3 regions of the Vibrio sp. JCM 18905 genome follow, and region 2 is predicted to be linked to each of the others. Evidence: riboswitches for the same ligand, from Rfam matches in the RefSeq annotation. Region 2 holds a riboswitch; each other region holds the start of a gene.
What was found. Region 2 has a riboswitch for thiamine pyrophosphate ahead of thiB (thiamine ABC transporter substrate binding subunit). Riboswitches for the same ligand answer to the same signal wherever they lie in the genome.

Region 1 (4,230 bases), on a different replicon from region 2:
CAAGTTGTTACAGGGAAAAAGATGATGATCGCCGCCATCACCACTTTTGACGCGATGCCGTAACCGAGCCAAAGCATCAATACGGGCGCGATAGCAAATACTGGAATGGCTTGGCTAGCGATAAGAATCGGCAATAGCCAGCGTTTGAGCGGCTCGAACATCAGCATTTGCAAAGCGAATAGCAAACCCATTGATAAGCCGAGTGCGAGGCCAAGTAGGATCTCTTGTGCGGTAACCCAAGTGTGTTTGAGTAGCACGTCGTATCGAGTGACTAATCTATCCAATACTTCAATCGGCGAAGGCAAGATGAAGCTTGGCATGTCAAACACCACTACAATGAGTTGCCACAAACCTAAGATCACGGCTGCGCTGATTAGCAGACGCAATGCCGGATGAGTTACGCGTTCCTTTTTACTGATACGCGCCGAAACGGAGTTGTACTGAGTCATATCACTCATAGTCTTTCTCCAATTGATTCAAAATCGCTTGTTGTAGAGTTGCGCATTCTCCATCGAGAGATCTTGGTGGCTTGGCGTCCGGAACAACCAAGTGCTGCGCTTGAGCAGGCGTGCCTTGTAACACATAGAGTTGATGCGCCAATCGCACTGCTTCTTGCGGATCGTGCGTAATCAAGACAACGGTTTTGTCCTTTAGTAGCTCGGCAGAGAGAGTTTGCAATTTGTGGCGAGTCACGGCGTCCAATGCTGAGAAAGGTTCATCCATCAAAACCAAAGGTTTGTCTTGCATCAGAGTGCGAGCAAGGGCTACGCGCTGTCGCATACCTCCAGAGAGTTGAGCGGGTTTGGCGTAAGCGTAATCTGCTAACCCAACGTGCTCTAACAAGTTGAGAGCACGTTGTTTCTCATCCGCTGGATTTGAATTGGCGTAAGAAAAGCGCGAGCTAAGGCAGACGTTATCCAGCACGTTAAGCCACGGTAGCAATAAATCCTGCTGAGCCATGTAAGCGACACGGTCATGCAGTGCGGCGCCATCGGTTGTGATGAGTTCGCCATGCCAGTCAACTTGGTCATCCAGTAGGCCAGCTAAGTAACGCAATATCGTGGTTTTTCCGCAGCCACTTCGCCCGAGTAATACCGTCCATTGACCGATAGGAATGACCATGTTCACTTTCGCTAAAGTCGGTGTTTGGCTGTCTTTGTATTGCAAACTGGCGTCGGAAAGCTGAATGCCAATCGCGTTAGCGAACATAGGTATGACCCGCAAAGAAGTGATGTACTGGTCCGTGACCTTTCCCCACTTCCAACTCATCCGCATGAGCGATGGCTTGGCTGATGTACTGTTTTCCTAAATGCACAGCTTTGTGCAGGTTGTTGCCTTGACCAAGGTAAGACGCAATAGCGGAAGACAGTGTACAGCCCGTACCGTGGGTGTTTTGGGTTGGGAAACGCTTGGCGCTGATTAACTCGGCACTGTTTTGCATGATCAGCAGATCGTTGCTGTTTTCATCTTCTTCAAGGTGACCGCCTTTGAGCAGAATGGCTTTGGCACCAAGCGCACGAAGGTCGTCAATCATGTCACTCATTTCTGCCTCAGATTGAGGTACAGGCTTACCTGTCAGTGCTGCACCCTCTGGCAGGTTAGGAGTGATGATGTCTGCCAAAGGAATTAGTTCTTCTTTTAATGTGCTGATTGCTGATTGCTCAAGCAGCAAATCGCCGCTGGTGGCGACCATGACAGGATCAATCACAAGATGTTTAGGTTGGTATTGCTTAATCTTGTTAGCAACGACTTTAATGATATTCGAATCCGCCAGCATGCCGACTTTTACCGCCACAATATTGAGATCGGTAAACACCGCATCGAGTTGGCTTTCAACGTGATCAAGTGGGATCGGGAAAATCGCAGAAACGCCTTGCGTGTTTTGTGAGGTGATGGCGGTAATCACTGAGCAGGCAAAGCTGCCAGTGGCGGACATCGCTTTGATATCGGCTTGGATGCCTGCGCCGCCGCCGCTGTCGGAGCCTGCGATGGTTAAGACAACAGGGGTGGTTATAGGTGATTGTGCCTGCTGTAAAGATGGCTGTGATTGCTGCGTCATGGTCGCTCCTACTACAAGACGTATAGGAACTGACTTTGACCGTTGTGGATAGATCGATTGTTCGATCGTTTCGCTCGCCGAAGAGGAGCGGCGAAAGGCAAAGTGCGCATAGTTCCCTACGTCAGTGCTAACTGAATCAGGTTCAACGGGTCTCGAATCTCGATCTCAGCCAACGCTTATCGCGTGGCCCCCCGACTATTTCGCTCGGATGATAGCAGGACCCTTGTAGAAGGGATACGTTTTTTGAGAGTAATTATTATTGAGTATTCAATTATGCGAGGTGAGTGATAGAGTAAGCATCTAAATGGTTCGTCGTGTGGAATTTACTAGTGCAACGCTCTGGTGAAAGAGCTGAACCTGGAATATTTAATAAATAATCGTGGTCTCGCTAAGCAAGGATTAGCACAAAACAAGGTTAAAAAACTGTTAAAATTTAACGCGTTGCCAATTTAACTTTGTTGAACTTTTCGACAGTTAATTAGGAAGGCTAAGACGATCATCGAGCAAGGAGACTTCATGCTTAATTCTGCAACAGCGAAGTCAGTGATCGATCATGCTCTCTTTTTAGGGGCTGATTTCGCTGAACTATTCGTTGAACATCATCAAACTAACACCGTCCAGATCGCATCTGGTGAGGTGGACAAGATCAATTCGGGGATTGATTTTGGTATCGGTATTCGCCTCTTCTTCGGTCACAAAGTGCTTTATGGATACACCAATAGCACGGACGAAGCCGAGCTAAAACGCGTAACCTCATTGCTTGCGGCAAAAGACAAGCGTGAGCAAATCGCGTCAGCAGGTTCTTTAAATTTGAACCGCTACCCAATCCAACACGGTTGCCGCATGCCGTTAAGTCAGGATGCCAACTTAGATTCAAAAATCGCGTTTCTATTGAAAGTTGACCAAGCTGCGCGTGCAGAAAGTGAGTACATCAGCCAGTTCATTGGTAGTGTGCTTCAGCGCGAGCAGCAAGTGTCTATCTTCAACTCAGAAGGTTTGCATGTAGACGATACGCGTCACTACATTCGTGTGGCGGGTAACACCGTTGCTCAAAAAGGTAATGAGCAGTCTTCTGGTATGGAAGGTCCTGGCGCTCTTGCGGGTTGGGAGTTCAGTGAACAGCTTGATGCAAAAGAGCTAGGTCAAACTATCGCGCAACAAGCGTTAGTAAAACTTGGCGCGGATGCTTGTCCATCGGGTGAAATGCCGGTGGTGATTGGTAACGGTTTTGGCGGCGTAATCTTCCACGAAGCTTGTGGCCACTTGCTAGAAACCACTTCGGTTGCGAAGAAAGCGTCCGTATTCCACGACAAGATGGGCGAAATGGTTGCTCACACCGCAGTGAATGCAGTCGATGATGGCACCATGACCAACGAATGGGGCTCGATTCACGTTGATGACGAAGGCATGAAGACTCAGCGCACTCAATTGATCAAAGACGGTAAGCTAACCAGCTTTATGGTCGATAAAATGGGTGGCATGAAGACAGGTTATGAGCCAACAGGGTCTGGTCGTCGCCAAAACTATAAGTTCGCACCAACCTCACGCATGCGTAACACCTTTATCGAAGAAGGCGAGCATTCGCTTGATGACATGCTGGCAGGCATCGAACGTGGTATCTATGCGAAGAAGATGGGCGGTGGCTCGGTTCAACCAGGTACGGGTGAGTTTAACTTTGCTGTTCGTGAAGCTTATCTCATTGAAAATGGCAAAATCACCAAACCTCTGAAAACAGCAACGCTGATCAGCACGGGTCCAAAAGTGTTGAAAGAAATCAGCATGGTCGGCAAAGACATGGCGCTTGCGCCGGGCATGTGTGGTTCAGTAAGTGGTTCAGTACCAACAACAGTCGGTCAGCCAACGCTGAAAGTCGATAGCATTCTGGTAGGAGGCGGTAACTAATGAGCCAAGAACAACAACTTCTTAATGCGGTTAATTACGTCCTATCAGAAGCAAAACGCCAAGGTGCAGAAGCGGACGTCATTGTAAACCGCAACAGTAGCTTTTCTTTGAAAGCGAACCAAGGAAAGCTAGATGAGTACAAAGTAAGCTCAAGCCAAGTTCTGGGTGTTCGTGTTGTGAAAGATGCGCGTGTTGCAACAAGCTATTCTGAGTCGTTAGAGCAACCAAGCTTAGATTTGATGCTGACCAACGCACTACAAAGCGCTCGC
Region 2 (4,230 bases):
GATCCAAAAGCTATCCCAAGCTTTTGACCACCCATGATCCTTCGTTAAATATTGCTGTACCGATGTGCTGCCAGCACTGATAGAAACAGGCTTTGTTAACTTCTGCACTCCAATCGCAAGCAGTCCACATAACAGCATCTGCCACAGCGCCAATAACGCCCCAGCTTGTAAATCAAAATCAAACTTAATCGCTTGGTAAATTGCCAATTCAATGGTGGTAGATTTTGGCCCGCCCCCCAATGCCATTACAGTGGCGAAACTGGTAAAACACAGCATAAATACCAAACCACAAACGTGGGGAAGTTGCTGTCTTAAACGCGGCCATTCCACCCAACGAAACTTATTCCAATGGTTCATACCTAAATGCGCACACAGCTTATGTTGCTCGGCAGGAATAGATTCTAATGCTTGCAACAGCAAGCGCGCCGCGTAAGGTAAATTAAAGAACACATGGGCGAGTAAAATGCCGTTCAAACCGTAAATAGAAAATGGCAGTTTGCTATCGAAACTCTGTAGCCACTGCGCTAACAAACCGCTGTTGCCATAAATCGCTAATAGCCCGAAAACACCAACCAAAACAGGCAAAACTAGCGTCGATGCAAACAGCTTAAGCAGTAATGATTTACCAATAAATTGGCGACGCGAAAGCGCGTGCGCAACTGGAATGGCCAAGCCAACACTGAGCAATGTGGAAAGAAAAGCTTGGTAAAAGCTGAACTTGGTGACATGTTGATAATACGGGTCGTCCCATACCACAGACACATCAAGTGAAGGGGCTTGAACAATCAAAGCACCTAGGGCAGAAACAACAAAGGTCGCGATGATCATCGCGACCCCTAAACCTATTTTTGGAACAGAATTCAAAGGTAAAACCTATCTCATTCAGATGAGGGGTGGAACGTCAGCTAAAATGTCAGTGCGCTTTGCCATTCGCGAATCCAAGACTTACGCATTTTTGCCACTTCATCAGCACTAAAGCTCAACGACTTGTTTGGAACGCTCAAGGTTTCAAAACCTTTAGGTAACTCAACGTCAGTAACAGGGTACATCCAGTTACCCGTTGGCATCGCTGACTGGAACTCATCACTTAAAATGAAATTCATAAATTGATCAGCAAGTTCTGAATTTTTTGCCCCTTTCACTTTAGCGGCGACTTCAACTTGCATGTAGTGACCTTCAGCAAAATTCGCCGTCGCAAACTTTGAATCGTTTTCCGCAATTAAGTGGTACGCAGGTGACGTAGTGTAAGAAAGCACTAAGTCCGACTCGCCGTTAAGGAACATGGAATACGCTTCTGACCAACCTTTCGTGACCGTTACGGTTTTGCTCGCTAGCTTCTGCCACGCTTGCGTCACATCGTCGCCATAAATGGATTTCATCCACAGCATCAAGCCTTGGCCCGGCGTTGACGTACGCGGATCTTGATAAATCACTTTCAAATCGTCGCGCGTTTCCACCAGCTCTTTCATGCTTTTCGGCGGATTAGCCAGTTTCTCTGTGTTGTACACAAACGCGAAGTAGCCGTAATCGTACGGTACAAACGTCGTGTCGCTCCAACCATTTGGTAACACTGTGTTAGCCGTATCCACATTGTGCTCGGTAAGCAGACCGGTTTTCTTCGCTTCTGCCATCAGATTGTTATCCAAACCTAACACGATGTCGGCTTTGCTATTACCGCCTTCAAGACGAAGACGATTCAGGATCGACACACCATCGTCCAACGCCACGAAGTTAACGTCACAGCCACATTTTGCTTCAAAAGCTTGCTCGATTTTAGGACCTGGTCCCCAATCTGCGGCAAAAGAATCGTAGGTATAAATAGTTAATGGGTTTTCAGCAGCAAACGCTGAAGTTGAAGTAATTGCAGCTAAGGCAATCAGACTTGAAGTGGTTTTCACTGCTCGCTCTCCATGAGTATTTCAGAGAAATAAGTTGAGCGGCACAGGGTTGAGGCGGCTATTAAGGACTTCCAATATCCAGACTCAATTCCTACGCCAGCATTATCTGGTTCAGGTAATACGGGTCCCTAGTAAAGCACTTAGGTCTCAGCGCCCAAATGCATTGATTGACTCAATGCTAAATGGGTTTGCTCCCCGATGAGTTGGATGGATTGTAAAGGTATTTGAGTGGTTACACAATCAGCTCACGAACGCTGGTCATAACCCCAACGAGGCACTAAACCTTGCTCAATACCTAAGTGGTCGAGAATTCTCGCCACCATAAAATCCACTAAGTCTTCAATGCTCTTTGGCTGATGGTAGAAACCCGGAGCCGCTGGCATGATGGTGACGCCCATTTGCGATAGCTTGTGCATGTTCTCCAGATGCAGCGTTGAAAATGGTGTTTCGCGAACGACGAGCAACAACTGCCCACGCTCTTTCATCACCACGTCAGCGGCGCGCTCAATCAAGTTATCCGACATACCATGCGCGATCGCCGCAACACTTCCTGCTGAACATGGGCAAACCACCATTTGCTTGGGTGCCGCAGAGCCAGACGCTACCGGTGAGAACCAGTCATCTTTACCGCAAACGGTGATGTTATTTGGATCACAGTTGAGATGCTCCACCAACGCTTGCTTTGCGGCTTCAGGCCCACTTGGCAACTTAAGGTTGTGTTCGGTTGCCATCACGACACGAGCCGCTGAAGAGATCAGAACGTAGACATGATAATCCGCCGCGACCAAACATTCTAAAAGGCGCAGACCATAAGGCGCACCAGATGCTCCAGTTAACGCTAAAGTGATGGCTTTTTCTGCTTGCTGCTGTTTGTTTTGCATAAAATCAGGCTTTTTGTTTAAGTTGCTCGAGGATCTTGCCGTGAATACCGCCAAAGCCACCATTACTCATCACGAGGATTTGGTCACCTGGCTGCGCACGTTCAACGATTTTCGCTACAAAGTTATCGATGTCAGCGTCAACAAAAGCAGGTTGCTGACATTGTTCCGCGATATCTTGCACCGACCATTCGATGTTGTCTGGTTGGAATAAGAACACTTCATCTGCGCTGTGTAGCGAATCCGCGAGTGTGTTTTTGTGCACGCCGCGCTTCATAGTGGCAGAACGAGGTTCCAACACGGCAAGAATGCGTTTTTCGCCTACCTTGTTACGCAAACCACCGACGGTGAGTTCAATTGCCGTTGGGTGATGCGCAAAATCATCGTAAACCGTCACACCTTGCTCTTCACCTTTTAACTCAAGACGGCGCTTGGTGTTAATGAAACGGCCCAGAGCCTGACACGCAAGCTCCGGCGTTACGCCAACGTGTCGCGCCGCGGCAATCGCCATTAACGCATTATCAACGTTATGATCACCCACCAAATCCCATTCGACGGTACCGACCTTCTCGCCTTGTAGAGCAACTTCAAATTTTGAGCCATCGACCACTAATTTGTGCGCCTGCCAGTCGCCATCAACACCTGAAAACTGCTTTTCTGTCCAGCAACCACGCTCTAATACATCCGCCAAAGCTTGGTCTTGCTTCGGAGCTAAGATTAAGCCATTGCCGGGAACCGTTCGCACTAAATGATGGAATTGGCGCTTGATCGCCTCTAGATCATCGAAGATGTCTGCATGATCAAACTCAAGGTTGTTCATGATTAAGGTTCGAGGATGGTAGTGCACAAACTTAGAACGCTTATCGAAAAAAGCACTGTCATATTCGTCCGCTTCAACGACAAAAAACATGCTTTCGCCCAAACGAGCAGAGACTCCAAAGTTACCAAGTACTCCACCAACTAGGAAACCAGGTTGATAACCGCAGTCTTCGAGTATCCAAGCCAGCATGCTCGACGTAGTCGTTTTACCGTGTGTACCCGATACCGCCAATACCCAGCGATCGTGCAGCAAAAACTCGTTGAGCCACTGCGGACCAGAGGTGTAGCGCATGTTGGTATTGAGCACATGTTCAACACATGGGTTACCACGGCTCATGGCATTACCAATCACCACAAGGTCTGGTTGAGGGTCGAGTTGAGACGGGTCGAAGCCTTCAATAATTTCAATACCTTGAGACTCAAGCAACGTGCTCATCGGTGGGTAAACGTTGGCATCAGAACCAGTGACTTTATGCCCTAATTGGCGAGCTAAAATCGCAGCGCCGCCCATAAATGTGCCACAGATACCCAAGATATGAATGTGCATAAACTAAACCTTGTAATGCGTTCTTTAATGCTTTCATTATCGCGATCACAACCAGAAAAGCGAGAGACTTTAGCCTTCTTCTTGCAGT
Region 3 (4,230 bases), on a different replicon from region 2:
TAAGAATTGCTAATGTCGATAACACCATTACCTATCCGATCGCGATTGAAGGCACAGAGGCTTGGGTTATTGCTATCGATGGCAATCCAGTTAAAACGCCTTATAGGCTCACTCAACACAAAATTGGTCCGGGAATGAGATTGGGTATCGGATTGATTGCTCCGAAGGCTGGAGAGCGTGTTTATGTGCGTCAAATGAAAGGGCGCTTCCCATTCTCTTTGTGTGAGTTTGAAGTTGTTGAGTCTGACCTGCCAAGCAACAAGAAACTGCCTTTATTGCCTCTCAACCCTGTGCCTGATCTTGATTTGGAAAATGCGGAGCAAATCGATTATGTGTTTGAATGGGAGGGGGCGATCACTCCTGTCGATAAATCGGGCAAAGCGATACCTAAATTCTGGCTGATGAACAAACGGGCTTGGGAGGGAATGAGCATAGATAATATCCCTGCGCCACTTTCAACATTGGAGCTTGGAAAAACCTATATCTTCAATTTGAAGAACGTTACTCAATATCATCATCCTATTCATCTTCATGGGCATACATTTACTGTTCTTGAGTTAGATGGAAAGAAACTCGACGAACCGTTCCATACCGATACGGTTTTACTTGGAAAAAATGGCAGTGCCAAAGCTGCCTTTGTTGCTAACAACCCTGGACGTTGGATGTATCACTGCCATGTTATTGAGCACATGAAAACCGGTTTGATGGGGTATATTGAAGTAAAGTGACTCCTGTAACTTTTTTAATCTCAGCGTGTTTTAAATGCAATACGTTGTCGAATTCTAAAATTTCACCATCAATATTGCTTTAGTTTTGGTTACAATATCGTCATCAATAGTGTTGGGGGAATTATGGGGCAGTTTTCCATTCTTGGTTTTATTGCACTAGGTGGTGCTTTCGGTGCGTGTTCTCGTTACTTGATATCTGAACTGTGTGTCATTTTATTGGGGCGTAGTTTTCCATACGGTACGCTAACCGTTAATGTGGTTGGTTCATTTATCATGGGCTTGTTGATTGCTGCGTTCGACAATGAACTGTTGGCAACAGAACCTTGGCGACAAGTGATTGGTTTGGGCTTTTTAGGGGCACTGACGACGTTTTCCACCTTTTCTATGGATAATGTTTTACTTATGCAGCAAGGTGCGTTTTTTAAGATGGGGTTAAATATTTTATTAAATGTGGTGCTGAGCATCTCTGCTGCGTGGATCGGTTTCCAATTATTGATGCGCAGCTAGCAAAGTAGTTAAAAATTAAACAGGTCGGCTTGGTTTAACCAGGCCGTTTTTATATACTGATATCACTTGTCGGAGTGCCATAAGGCTGAGACCGTTAATTCGGGATCCGTTGAACCTGATCAGATTAGAATCTGCGAAGGGAACAAGAGAAGATATTTATACCGGAGTTCTTTCTGGTTGACCTATCAAATAGTCGAATGTTGTTATAGGCAAATTACTTAAGCTTTATTTAGCCTTAATTTGACTCCTCTTGTCGCATCTATCCGCCAAGCATTTTTATCCAATTACTTTTTATCTAGTATAACAAAGCAAGGAAAAATGCTATGTCGAGTCGCAAACAAGCGAGACTGGAAGCAAAACAGTTTATTGAAACACTCTCGGTACAGCCGTACCCAAATTCCACAAAAGTATATGTAGAAGGTTCACGTCCAGATGTTCGTGTACCTATGCGTGAAATAGCGCTAGCAGATAGTCTGATTGGTGGCACAAAAGAAGCGCCTATTTTCGAGCCGAATGAAGCCGTCCGAGTCTACGATACGTCAGGTGTTTATACTGATCCGAACTACGATATTGACCTTTATAGCGGCTTACCAAAGCTAAGAGAAAGCTGGATTGAAGAGCGTGGTGACACAGAGTTACTCGATGAAGTAAGCTCGGTGTACACCAAAGAACGCTTAGAAGACGAAACACTAGACGATCTTCGTTACGGTAATCTACCACGTATTCGACGTGCCAAAGATGGGCAATGCGTCACTCAACTGCACTATGCTCGCAAAGGTATTATCACCCCAGAAATGGAATTCATCGCGCTGCGTGAAAACTTGGGTCGTGCCAAGTACCGTGATGATGTGCTGAATCAACAGCATCCTGGTCAAAGCTTTGGAGCTAATCTTCCAAAAGACATTACCGCCGAGTTTGTTCGCAAAGAAGTTGCCGAAGGTCGCGCGATTATCCCTTCTAATATCAACCACCCAGAATCCGAACCAATGATCATTGGACGTAACTTTTTGGTCAAAGTGAACGCCAATATCGGTAACTCATCGGTGACGTCTTCGATTGAGGAAGAAGTTGAGAAGCTCGTTTGGGCGACACGCTGGGGTGGGGATACCGTTATGGATCTCTCTACTGGACGTAACATCCACGAAACTCGCGAGTGGATTCTGCGTAACAGCCCGGTTCCGATCGGTACCGTACCTATGTATCAAGCGCTGGAAAAAGTGAATGGAGTTGCCGAAAACCTTAACTGGGAAGTGATGCGCGATACTCTGATTGAGCAAGCAGAGCAGGGCGTTGATTACTTCACTATCCATGCCGGTTTACTACTTCGCTATGTGCCAATGACTGCAAAGCGTGTTACTGGCATCGTCTCTCGTGGTGGTTCTATCATCGCGAAATGGTGTTTAGCGCATCACCAAGAAAGCTTCTTATACACCCACTTCCGAGAGATCTGTGAAATCTGTGCCAAGTATGATGTGGCACTTTCTCTCGGTGATGGTCTGCGCCCTGGTTCGGTTGCCGATGCTAATGACGAAGCGCAATTTGCGGAGCTTCGTACTCTTGGTGAGTTGACTAAGGTTGCGTGGGAATACGACGTACAGGTGATTATCGAAGGTCCTGGCCATGTTCCAATGCACATGATCAAAGAGAACATGGAAGAGCAGCTAGAGCACTGCCATGAAGCTCCGTTCTACACCCTTGGTCCACTGACGACAGACGTCGCTCCTGGTTACGACCATATTACGTCAGGAATTGGCGCTGCCATGATTGGCTGGTATGGCTGTGCGATGCTTTGTTACGTAACACCTAAAGAGCATCTTGGCTTACCAAACAAAGAAGACGTGAAGGTAGGCATGATCACTTACAAGCTTGCTGCTCACGCTGCTGATTTGGCTAAAGGGCACCCTGGCGCACAAGTTCGTGATAACGCGCTTTCTAAAGCACGTTTTGAATTCCGCTGGGAAGACCAATTCAACTTGTCACTTGACCCAGAAACCGCGCGCGCTTTCCATGATGAAACCTTGCCTCAAGAGTCGGGAAAAGTTGCTCACTTCTGTTCGATGTGCGGACCAAAGTTCTGCTCGATGAAGATTTCGCAAGAGGTTCGAGAATACGCGAAAGATACTGAGCAAGTTGCTGCGGACCAAGCTATCTCGATCAAAATGCTTGATGATCCTCTTGAGGGGATGCGTCAGAAATCGCAAGAATTTAGAGAGTCAGGTTCTGAGTTATACCACCCAGCAGCACATGCCGAGGTAAGTGACTAATGAGCAAAATCCTTATTCCGTCATCATTGATTGAACTGACAGGTTTAGTTCAGCAATGTTTGTTGTTGGCGAAAGAACAGGGTTTTATAATCGAAGACATTGAGTTGGGCGTGAGCCCAACTCAATCTATTAAGCTTGTTCGCGACCAACAGACCACACACATAACGACTGATCTCATTGATGGATATGACTCTGAACATGAGAGTTTATTTGTGCTTTATTACCGCTCTACTTTGTCGGTAGAAGCGTGTGCTAAGCAACCGTCGAAAGCGATTTATATTGGTATTGCTGATACTCAGGTTTCCGATAAAAAGGAGAAAGTGCATCAGCTTGATATCTGGCGTCACCCCTTTAACGACGAAGTGAGAGCGCTTTCCGTTAAGTCCAAACCCAACGCAATGTTCGATCCCGAACATCACCTTGCTTGGATAGTAGCGCTGACAGTACTCGATTTTCCTATCGAAGATGCGTTAACACTTGCTCGAGGAATGCTAACTCAACAAGCGAATGTTTCACGTGAAACACTGTTGAATGACAACTTCGACGGAGAGCGAACTACTCAGTGGGCTAACCAATTTGATGATTTCCCCACACCAGTACTGGAAGATAACCGACTCGGTATTCAAGTTGGTTGGTCAGCACAAGGAGAGAGCGTTAGCTTTCCAACTCTAACTAAGCAAAGTCTAGGGCTCTATCCAGTCGTTGATGATGTTGCTTGGATTGAGCGTTTA

Region 1: it holds a riboswitch for thiamine pyrophosphate, as region 2 does, so the genes downstream of both, thiD (bifunctional hydroxymethylpyrimidine kinase/phosphomethylpyrimidine kinase) here and thiB (thiamine ABC transporter substrate binding subunit) in region 2, are expected to answer to the same signal.
Region 3: it holds a riboswitch for thiamine pyrophosphate, as region 2 does, so the genes downstream of both, thiC (phosphomethylpyrimidine synthase ThiC) here and thiB (thiamine ABC transporter substrate binding subunit) in region 2, are expected to answer to the same signal.

The regions. Positions count from the first base shown of each region.
Region 1 covers NZ_AP043878.1:662,258-666,487, reverse strand. The annotation lists gene ACZ5ZC_RS02895 (ABC transporter permease) at 1-458, opposite strand, end outside; gene ACZ5ZC_RS02890 (ABC transporter ATP-binding protein) at 451-1,209, opposite strand; gene thiD (bifunctional hydroxymethylpyrimidine kinase/phosphomethylpyrimidine kinase) at 1,199-2,059, opposite strand; TPP riboswitch at 2,156-2,263, opposite strand; gene ACZ5ZC_RS02880 (TldD/PmbA family protein) at 2,576-3,961, shown strand; gene ACZ5ZC_RS02875 (TldD/PmbA family protein) at 3,961-4,230, shown strand, end outside.
Region 2 covers NZ_AP043879.1:265,859-270,088, reverse strand. The annotation lists gene thiP (thiamine/thiamine pyrophosphate ABC transporter permease ThiP) at 1-864, opposite strand, end outside; gene thiB (thiamine ABC transporter substrate binding subunit) at 906-1,898, opposite strand; TPP riboswitch at 1,970-2,106, opposite strand; gene ACZ5ZC_RS09515 (flavin prenyltransferase UbiX) at 2,144-2,779, opposite strand; gene mpl (UDP-N-acetylmuramate:L-alanyl-gamma-D-glutamyl-meso-diaminopimelate ligase) at 2,784-4,142, opposite strand.
Region 3 covers NZ_AP043880.1:162,585-166,814, forward strand. The annotation lists partial or broken gene ACZ5ZC_RS17395 (multicopper oxidase domain-containing protein) at 1-728, shown strand, start outside; gene crcB (fluoride efflux transporter CrcB) at 852-1,235, shown strand; TPP riboswitch at 1,296-1,394, shown strand; gene thiC (phosphomethylpyrimidine synthase ThiC) at 1,559-3,499, shown strand; gene ACZ5ZC_RS17410 (thiamine phosphate synthase) at 3,499-4,230, shown strand, end outside.